DNA from 3 places in the Pseudomonas sp. TWI929 genome. Region 3 is predicted to be linked to each of the others. Evidence: riboswitches for the same ligand, from Rfam matches in the RefSeq annotation. Region 3 holds a riboswitch; each other region holds the start of a gene.

Region 1 (3,268 bases), on a different contig from region 3:
GTCAGCGAGTGGTGATAGGTGTGCCCGCGCAAGGTGCCTTCGGGCAGCTCTACCGCCTGCAGCGCCAGGGCCGCCAGGCGCTTCTGCATGGTCGCCTCGCCTGGCAGCAGGCCGAGTAGCTCGGCACGTTCGCCGGCCACGTCGGTCAGGGCATCGAGCAGGTACAGCATTCCGCCGCACTCGGCCAGCAACGGCTTGCCCTGGGCGTGATGGGCACGGATCGCTTCGCACATCGGCGCGTTTGCGGCCAGCGCCTGGTGATGCAGTTCGGGATAACCGCCCGGCAGATACAGGCTGTCTACCACTGGCAGCTCGCAATCATGCAGCGGCGAGAAGAATTCCAGCTGGGCACCCAGGTTGCGCAGCATGTCGAGGTTGGCGCCATAGGTGAAGGCAAACGCTTCGTCTCGCGCCACGCCGATGCGCACACCGGCCAGCGAGGCCGCACAGGCTTGCGGCTCAGGCTCGGCAAAGGTTACTGGCGGCGGCAAGGCCGCGTCACAGCTGGCCCCAAGCGCCTCGGCAGCAGCATCCAGGCGGTCATCCAGGTCATTCAGCTCGCTGGCCTGCACCAGGCCCAGGTGGCGGCTGGGCAGCTCGATGCCGCGCTCGCGGGACAAACCGCCGTACCAGCGCAGGCCTTCGGTCAGGCTGCCTTCCAGCAATTGCGCGTGGCGCAGGCTGCCCACCCGGTTGGCCAGCACGCCGGCGAACGGCAGGTCGGCCTGGTAGCGCGCCAGGCCCAGGGCCAGGGCGCCGAAGGTCTGGGCCATGGCCGTGCCGTCGATCACCGCCAGCACCGGCACGCCGAAGTGACGCGCCAGGTCGGCGCTAGACGGGGTGCCGTCGAATAGCCCCATCACCCCTTCGATCAGGATCAGGTCAGCCTCGCCAGCCGCCTCCCACAGCAGGCGGCGGCTCTCCTCGGCGCCGATCATCCACAAGTCCAGCTGGTACACCGGTGCGCCGCTGGCCCGCTCGAGGATCATCGGGTCGAGAAAGTCGGGACCGCACTTGAACACGCGCACCTTGCGCCCGAGGTTGCGGTGCAGGCGGGCCAGGGCGGCGGTGACGGTGGTCTTGCCCTGGCCAGAGGCCGGAGCCGCGATCAGAACCGCGGGGCAATGGCGCGATTGACTCACAGTTCGACGCCCTTCTGTGCGCGGATGCCAGCCTGGAAGGCGTGCTTGAGCATGCCCATCTCGGTCACGGTATCGGCCAGCTCAATCATTTCGGGTTTGGCCGCTCGGCCGGTGACGATCACATGCTGCATTGGCGGGCGAGCCTGGATATCGGACAGCACCTGATCAAGGTCGAGGTAGCCATGCTTGAGGGCAATGTTCAGCTCATCCAGTACCACGAACTGCACGCTCGGGTCCTGCAGCAGCTGGCGCGACACCGCCCAGGCGGCTTCGGCGGCGGCGATGTCGCGCTGGCGGTCCTGGGTTTCCCAGGTAAAGCCCTCGCCCATCACGTGGTAACGCACCTGTTCGGGGAAGCGGCGGAAGAACAGCTCTTCGCCGGTGCTGTTGCGGCCCTTGATAAACTGCACCACACCGCACTGCATGCCATGGCCCAGGGCGCGCGCGAGCATGCCGAAGGCCGAGCTGCTCTTGCCCTTGCCATTGCCGGTCAGCACCAGCAGCAGACCGCATTCGTTGGGGGAATTGGCGATGCGTTCGTCGATGATCGCCTTTTTGCGCTGCATGCGCGCCAGGTGGCGTTCGTCGCGTTCGGTGGGTTCGCTCATCAGGGTTCTCCGCAGGCTGGCGCCACGGCAACGCGCGGCGACAGGTAATAGGCGGGCATACGGAGAACGCGCAGGGGCCGTGGCAAGGCGTCACGGTGCACCGCGCATCACCCTCCGTGATGCCGTTGGCAGATATCAGGCCGGTCTCCGGGCTTGTGAGCGGGCCTTGGCCCAGGCCTGCGCGCCTTCCCGGGCTTACACCCAGTGGCCCTGCGCGGCCGCGACTCACCTACCGTTGCGGGGGCAGCGCCGGAATCGCGCCATGCTGGCGCCCACCGGCTTCCCAGTTTCACCCTGCCCAGACGGGGCTGGCAGGGCACCTGAAACACGCGCGAAGGTTAGAGGGTTGCATCCGGAGCGTCAATCGAAGCGGGCGCCCCACGGACAAACAGGCAAGGCCGTGGGTAATGGCTAATTTGCCAGCCTGTGCCAAACTGATATCACATAGCCATCACTCTCAACTGTACGCGACCACAACCACAACAGGAGAGCGCAGCATGCGAGGCCAGATCATCAACAACGCAAACCTGCAGTTCCTCAGCCTGGTGCTGGATCGCTGGATCGACTGCATCGACCGCTTCAACCAGTTTGCCGGCGATGCCGAAGCCCCGTACTGGCATGGCGCGGCCGCCAACACCGGGTTACTGGCTGCGGCGGCCTGGCAGGCTGAATTGGTGGCGCTGGAACAATTTGTCGGCAAGAAACAGCGCGACGAAGGTGATTATGAAGGGCGCTGCGACCTGTCGATCAGCAGTGCTGACGAAGTGCTGCATCTGAGCATCAGCCAACGCTGGCCAAGGCTCGCCAAGCTGGACATGGCACCCGCTCTCCAACAAACCGCTGCCCTCGCTCGCCAAGTGGCCTACCCCAGCCAACTGAAAGCCGGGGCACTGTTCATAACCCCTTGGAAGGCAGGCCAGCACGCCAGCCCCGAGGAGTTGCAAGACCTGGTCGATGACTTGCAGAAGCACACTGCCTGTGTCATCGCCTGGTACTTCCCGTATGCCTACCGCAAACTGCACAACGAATCAGGCCAGTACTTCCCCGGGGTAGCGTTGCTGATCAAACAGGCGTGAGGTGCCAACCGCCTGCAACCTCAGGCGGGGAAAAACCGTTCGACCAATTGTGAGTTGCCCAGGCGTTCAACATAGGCTTCCCTGACAAACAACTCGCCAGTGCGCAAGTCATACACCGGGCCGGACGTCGGCTTGGATACCTGGCGCAAGCGAACGTTGACAAAGCGATAGTCGGCCCCAGTAATCTGGCCAATGTACTCGATCTGAAAGTAGGCACCCGGCATGAACAAGGTTTCGGCTTCTTCCTTGTAATTGGAAAATGCCGTGACCGGAACACCACTCGAATACGCCCCGGCAGGCAATTCGAACACCACCGAACTTTCATCGAACACCCCATGCTCCCCAGTGCTCGCTATGTCGTCCGGGTCGGCAGCGAACTTGCGCATCATGTAGGGGTTTTCGGTAAAGGATGAGAGGTCGGTATTGACCAAGGTGTCACCCA
Region 2 (3,268 bases), on a different contig from region 3:
ACCCTCCATGACAAGCACCAGCGCCACCCCCACCTTGCTTACCCAGCGCCTGCAGAGCATCGATGCCCTGCGTGGCCTGGTGATCCTGTTCATGCTCCTGGACCACGTCCGCGAGACCTTTTTCCTGCACCGCCAGGTCAGCGACCCAATGGTTATCGACACCACTGAGCCGGCGCTGTTCGTCAGCCGCACCCTGGCCCACCTGTGTGCGCCGGTGTTCGTCCTGCTGACCGGCCTTTCGGCCTGGCTGTACGGCGAGAAGCACCAGGGCCGTGGCGACGTTTCGGTGTTCCTGTTCAAGCGCGGGCTGTTTCTGGTGGTGCTGGAGTTCACCCTGGTCAACTTCGCCTGGACCTTCCAGCTGCCACCCAGCGTGATCTACCTGCAAGTGATCTGGGCCATCGGCGTCAGCATGGTCGCCATGTCGCTGCTGGTGTGGCTGCCTCGCACCGCGCTGCTCGCCCTGGGTGCAGTCATCATTGCAGGCCACAACCTGCTCGACAGCCTGCACTTTGGCGTGGAATCGGCCCTGCATGTGCCATGGGCGATCCTGCATGACCGCGGCTGGCTGGAATTCTCCGACAGCCTGCGCCTGCGCACGTCCTACCCGGTGCTGCCGTGGATCGGTGTCATCGCCCTGGGCTATGGCCTGGGCCCCTGGTTTGCCCGCGGCAGCGAGACCGGCCAGCGCCAGCAACGCTTGCTGCTGGCCGGGTTGCTGGCGCTGCTGGGCTTTGTCGTGCTGCGCATGTTCAACGGTTATGGTGAAGCACCGTGGAGTGGCTACCCCACCTTTACGCAAACCCTGATGAGCTTCTTCAACATCACCAAGTACCCACCGTCGCTGCTGTTCCTGGCCCTGACCCTGGGCTGCGGCCTACTGTTGCTGCGCGCTTTCGAACGCGCCGGCCAGGCACGCTGGATCAGTGCCCTGGCGGTGTTCGGTGCTGCACCCATGTTCTTCTACCTGCTGCACCTGTATGTGCTGAAGCTGCTGTACCTGGCCTGCGTGGCGATGTTTGGCCTCAACCATGGCGACTATTTCGGCTTCGACGGCATCGCTGCGGTGTGGCTGGGTGCGCTGTTGCTGGCGGTTTCGCTGTATCTGCCGGTCCGCTGGTTCGCCCGGCTGAAGCAGCGTCGCCGCGACATCAGCTGGCTGAAGTACTTCTGAAAAGCGTTTTCACCCGGCGGCGCGATGGTCTACCATGCGGGCCGCCGGTTTCCACCACGGAATTAATAGGGAATCCCAGGCCCGCCAATACGGGCCAAACGGAACTGCCCCCGCAACTGTAGGTGCCGAGCCTGCTCCATCGATGCCACTGGGTTTAACTGCTCGGGAAGGCCGGAGCCGGGCCATGACGCATCAGTCAGGAGACCTGCCGGCCTACATTCACCAACCGGCGGGGTGTCCGGGATTGGCCATCTGTGTTGCCCCTGCTGCAAGCGGGGGCGCGGCGATGCCTGTCCGTGCGTTCATTCCGTGAACTGTCCGATAGGAGATCGCCCAGCATGCTGCCCCGTTTCGCCACCTTGCTCGCCGGCCTTGGCCTCAGCGGCCTGGCCCAGGCTGCCGCCACCCAGTACCCGCTCACGGTCGACAACTGCGGCAAGCCGCAGACCTTCGCCCAGGCGCCGCAGCGCGCGGTCACCATCGGCCAGGCCGGCACCGAGATGCTCTATGCACTGGGCCTTGGCGACAAGCTGGCGGGTACCTCGCTGTGGTTCAACAACGTATTGCCCGAGTACCAGGCGCTGAACGCCAAGGTGCCGCGCCTGGCCGACAACGACCCCAGCTTCGAGGCGGTGGTCGGCAAGCGCCCACAACTGGTGGCAGTGCAGTTCGAGTGGATGGTCGGCGCCCAGGGTGTGGTCGGTACCCGCGAACAGTTCGACGAGCTGAAAATCCCCACCTACCTGCTGCCATCGGACTGCGAAGGCAAGGACAACCTGGTCGGCGCCGACGGCACCCGCCTGCAGGCGTTCCAGGTAGACAGCATCTACAAAAGCGTCAGCCAGCTGGCGGAAATCTTCAACGTGCAAGAACGTGGCACGGCGCTGAACGCCGAGCTCAAAAGCCGCCTGGACAGCGCCAAGGCGCAACTGGCCGGCAAGGACCTGTCGGCCACCTCGGCGCTGTTCTGGTTCTCCAGCGCCGACCTCGATATCGACCCCTATGTAGCGGGGCGCCAGGGTGTCGCCGACTTCATGTTGCGCACCCTGGGCGTGCGCAACGTGGTCGAGTCCAGCGAAGAGTGGCCAACCGTAGGCTGGGAAACCCTGGCCAAGGCCAACCCTACCTGGCTGATCATCGCCCGCATGGACCGTCGTCGCTTCCCCGCCGACGACTACCAAAAGAAGCTGGAATTCCTGCGCAGCGACCCGGTAACGCGCAACATGGACGCGGTAAAGCACGACCGCATCATCATCCTCGACGCCGACGCCATGCAGGCCGGCATCCGCCTGTTCCGTGGCGTACAGACGTTGTCGGCAGCCTTTGCCAGCGGTAAAGCCAGCCAGTGATCAATCGACTGCTACCCTGCATCGCCGTTGCCCTGGCAGCCCTGTTGGCTGCCCTGCTGGCCGGTACCGCCATCGGCGAAACCAACCTGTCGCCCAGCGTGGTCGGCCAGGTGCTGGCCAACCACCTGTGGCACGCCGGCTACCCGGTCGACCCGATCGACGCCGGCATCGTCTGGAACTACCGCCTGACCCGCACCCTGGTCGCGGCGGCCTGCGGTGCCGGCCTGGCCACCTGTGGGGTGATCCTTCAGGCGCTGTTGCGCAACCCACTGGCCGAGCCTTACCTGCTAGGCCTGTCTGCCGGTGCCTCGACCGGTGCAGTACTGGTCGGCCTGCTGGGCCTGGGCAGCCTGGCCTTGAGCATGTCCGCCGGGGCCTTCATCGGCGCCCTGGCGGCCTTTGCCCTGGTGCTGGTGCTGGCCCGCGCGGCAGGCCCCAGCAGCAACAACGCCCAGGTGATCCTGGCCGGTATTGCCGGCTCGCAACTGTTCAACGCCCTGACCGCGTTCCTGATCACCAAGTCGGCCACCGCCGAGCAGGCGCGCGGCATCCTGTTCTGGCTGCTGGGCAACCTCAGCGGCGTGCGCTGGCCTTCGGTGTGGCTGGCCGTGCCGGTCGCGCTGTTCGGTCTGCTGGTATGTCTGTGGCACCGCCGTGCGCTGGATGCGTTCACCTTCGGCGTCGATTCGGCCGCCTCGCTGGGTATCCCGGTGCGGCGTACCCAGTTGCTGCTGATCAGTTGTGC
Region 3 (3,268 bases):
CACCAGGATCAGTTGCACGCCACGTGCAGCCAGTTCGACCAGTTGTTCGACGCCATAGCGCCAATAGCCGACGCCACCGTGCAGCGACACCAGGATGACCTTGGCATGGCGCAGCACTTCGTCGACATACAAGTCGACCGAGGCATGGTTCTGCACCTGCATCGGGTTGGCCAGGCGCAGGCTGGGGAAGTCTTCGGGCAATTGCTCGGCGGTGTCGGCGAGCAATGCCAGGTGTGAATCGCCGCTGCAGAGAATCACCAGCTCGGCGGGTGTCTGGCCAAGGTCGGCAATGCTGTCATCCGGCACAAAACCGCCGGGCTGGGTCCGCAGCAGGTGCATGGGTCAGGCGCCCAGGGCCTGGCGCAGGCGCGCTTCCAGTTGGGCAGCATCAAGGTCCTGGCCGATCAGCACCAGGCGGGTGATGCGCGGCTCGTCGGCGCGCCAGGCGCGGTCGAAGTGCTTGTCGAAACGGGTACCCACGCCTTGCACCAGCAGGCGCATCGGCTTGCCCGGGATGGCGGCGAAGCCTTTGGCGCGCAGGATGCCGAATTCCACCACCAATTGGGTCAGGGCGTCGAGCAGCAGGCTTTCGTCGGCTTCCGGCAGGTCGATGGAGATGGAGTCGAAGGCGTCGTGGTCATGATCGTCATGGTCGTCGCCGTCGTGGTGCGAGTCGTGGTGGGTGCGGCGGCCATCGATGTGCGCCTCGGACTCGGCACCCACGCCCAGCAGCACTTCCAGTGGCAGCTTGCCGCTGCTGGCTTCGACTACTTTTACCGCTGGTGGCAGTTCTTCGGCGACTTCGGCGCGGACCTTGGCCAGGCCTTCGGCGTCGATCAGGTCAGCCTTGTTCAGCACCACCAGGTCGGCGCTGGCCAGCTGGTCGGCGAACAGCTCGTGCAGCGGCGATTCGTGGTCCAGGTTCGGGTCGAGCTTGCGCTGGGCATCGACCTGGTCCGGGTAGGCGGCGAAGGTGCCGGCAGCCACAGCCGGGCTATCAACCACGGTGATTACCGCGTCGACGGTGCAGGCGTTGCGGATTTCCGGCCACTGGAAGGCTTGTACCAGTGGCTTGGGCAGGGCCAGGCCGCTGGTTTCGATGAGGATGTGGTCGAGGTCGCCACGGCGTGCCACCAGCTCGCGCATCACCGGGAAGAACTCTTCCTGCACGGTGCAGCACAGGCAGCCGTTGGCCAGCTCGTAGACCCGGCCGCTGGCTTCTTCTTCGGTGCAACCGATGCTGCACTGCTTGAGGATTTCGCCGTCGATGCCCAGTTCGCCGAATTCGTTGACGATGACCGCGATGCGGCGGCCCTGGGCGTTGTCGAGCATGTGGCGCAGCAAGGTGGTCTTGCCCGAGCCGAGGAAGCCGGTGACGATGGTGACGGGGAGCTTGGCCAGTGTTTTCATGTCGCATTGCCCTTGGCAGTATGGCGCGGGCATGCAGGACGACAGCCGCGGGCCAGGCCAGCCGGGCTTGTTCGCCACCGGATCACCCCGCCCGGTTGAAAGTCGAAAACGTCACGAGGCAGGTCTCCTGGCTCGCACCGTTCCAGTTGCCCATGCAGTTGAACAGTGGGCTGGCGGGATGACGCCTTCCCGCGCGTTGGCGCAGTGGCTGTGTCGATCCGTTGTCGGTGCTTACAGTTGCGGGGGCAGCCGCGGCTTGTACCGCGTTCCCGTCTTAGCTTCGGCCTGGCCGAAGAACCTCGAAGTGGCAAGGCTACGCAGTGGCTGGCGGGTGGTCAACCATTGCTGCCGGGGCGGGCGACCATTAGCGGCACAACTGGGTTACAGTGGCGCCTTCATCAACGGTCAAGGACGCCTCATGCCCCTCGCTCCCGCCATACCTGTGCTGCGCATTTTCTCGGTCGACAAGGCCCGCGAGTTTTACCTCGACTTCCTCGGCTTCAGCGTCGACTGGGAGCACCGCTTCAGCCCGGACCTGCCGTTGTACCTGCAGATTCACCGCGACGGCCTGATCCTGCACCTATCCGAGCACCACGGTGATGCGTGCCCCGGCTCCACGGTATTCGCCCGCATCGACGATTTGCCGGCGCTGGAGCGTGAGTTGCAGGCCAAACAGTACGGCTATGCCCGGCCCGAGGCAGAGCGGCTGGACTGGGGCCTGCAGATGCAGGTGTGCGACCCGTTCGGCAACCGCCTGCGTTTCTGCCAGCAGATCGATGACGAGACCCATCCGTGAAGGCGCTGGGCAAACGTGAGATGGCCCGGCTGGAGCGGGAACTGGTGGCGTGCCTGACCGAAGCCTGCGAAACCGCCAAGGCCGAGATCGTCGGTTTCAGTTGGCTTACCCATCGCCTTGATCCTGGTAATTTTCGGCCAGTCTGCGTATTACCTGGGTGTTCGAGCAAGAGGCTGACAAGGCCGCGGCCGTAGCGGGCACCGCCACGGCGCGCATGCTGGCGCTGACCGGCCTGGCGCTGGAGCAGGCCGGTATTCAGCTGGACCATCCGGCCTGGCATGTGCGGTTTGACAGTGAAGAAGCCTGCCAACAGAGCCACAATGGCGATTGGGCCAAGCGCTTGAAGGGACGCTGACCCCAAAGGCCCGGCGAAAGACTTGCAGCGCCTATGAGATCGAGCGCCGCGCGGGCGGCGCTTGATCTTGCATGCGCTGAAAATGTTGTGGCGAGCACCTCGCAGCCCCGGTGCACTACCGGCGCCGGGCCGCAAGCAATGCATCGCAGGCTATCAATTCGTGACTGGCCGTTCCCGATCCGCCAAGGATGTATTAAGGTGGCATGGTGCGCATATAACAGCAGCCCGAGCGATCGGGCACTTGCAAGACAATGAGGGTGTCATGAGCAACGAAAGCATTAACTGGGACAAGCTGGGTTTCGACTACATCAAGACCGACAAACGCTACCTGTCCGTATGGCGCAATGGCGAGTGGGACAAGGGCACCCTGACCGAAGACAACGTGCTGCACATCAGTGAAGGCTCCACTGCCCTGCACTACGGCCAGCAGTGCTTCGAAGGCCTGAAGGCCTACCGTTGCAAGGACGGCTCGATCAACCTGTTCCGCCCGGACCAGAACGCCGCCCGCATGCAGCGCAGCTGCGCCCGCCTGCTGATGCCGCACGTGCCGACCGATGTGTTCATCGAAGCGTGCAAGCAAGTGGTCAAGGCCAACGAAAAGTTCGTGCCACCGCACGGCAAAGGCGCCCTGTACCTGCGCCCGTTCGTGATCGGCACCGGTGACAACATTGGCGTGCGCACCGCCCCCGAGTTCATCTTCTCGGTAT

What was found. A riboswitch is a leader RNA that binds a small molecule or an ion and turns the genes downstream of it on or off. The one in region 3 is predicted to bind cobalamin.
Region 1: linked by a shared signal. The riboswitch ahead of cobO (cob(I)yrinic acid a,c-diamide adenosyltransferase) and the one ahead of cobW (cobalamin biosynthesis protein CobW) in region 3 are both predicted to bind cobalamin.
Region 2: linked by a shared signal. The riboswitch ahead of ABE456_RS22035 (ABC transporter substrate-binding protein) and the one ahead of cobW (cobalamin biosynthesis protein CobW) in region 3 are both predicted to bind cobalamin.

What each region holds. Positions count from the first base shown of each region.
Region 1 covers NZ_JBDJLK010000009.1:71,009-74,276, reverse strand. The annotation lists gene ABE456_RS06725 (cobyrinate a,c-diamide synthase) at 1-1,142, opposite strand, end outside; gene cobO (cob(I)yrinic acid a,c-diamide adenosyltransferase) at 1,139-1,750, opposite strand; cobalamin riboswitch at 1,871-2,089, opposite strand; gene ABE456_RS06715 (hypothetical protein) at 2,248-2,826, shown strand; gene ABE456_RS06710 (DUF6543 domain-containing protein) at 2,847-3,268, opposite strand, start outside.
Region 2 covers NZ_JBDJLK010000069.1:26,410-29,677, reverse strand. The annotation lists gene ABE456_RS22040 (DUF1624 domain-containing protein) at 8-1,174, shown strand; cobalamin riboswitch at 1,203-1,402, shown strand; gene ABE456_RS22035 (ABC transporter substrate-binding protein) at 1,513-2,523, shown strand; gene ABE456_RS22030 (iron ABC transporter permease) at 2,523-3,268, shown strand, end outside.
Region 3 covers NZ_JBDJLK010000034.1:742-4,009, reverse strand. The annotation lists gene cobN (cobaltochelatase subunit CobN) at 1-339, opposite strand, end outside; gene cobW (cobalamin biosynthesis protein CobW) at 343-1,410, opposite strand; cobalamin riboswitch at 1,510-1,727, opposite strand; gene ABE456_RS15380 (glyoxalase superfamily protein) at 1,829-2,206, shown strand; partial or broken gene ABE456_RS15375 (hypothetical protein) at 2,203-2,561, shown strand; gene ABE456_RS15370 (branched-chain amino acid aminotransferase) at 2,824-3,268, shown strand, end outside.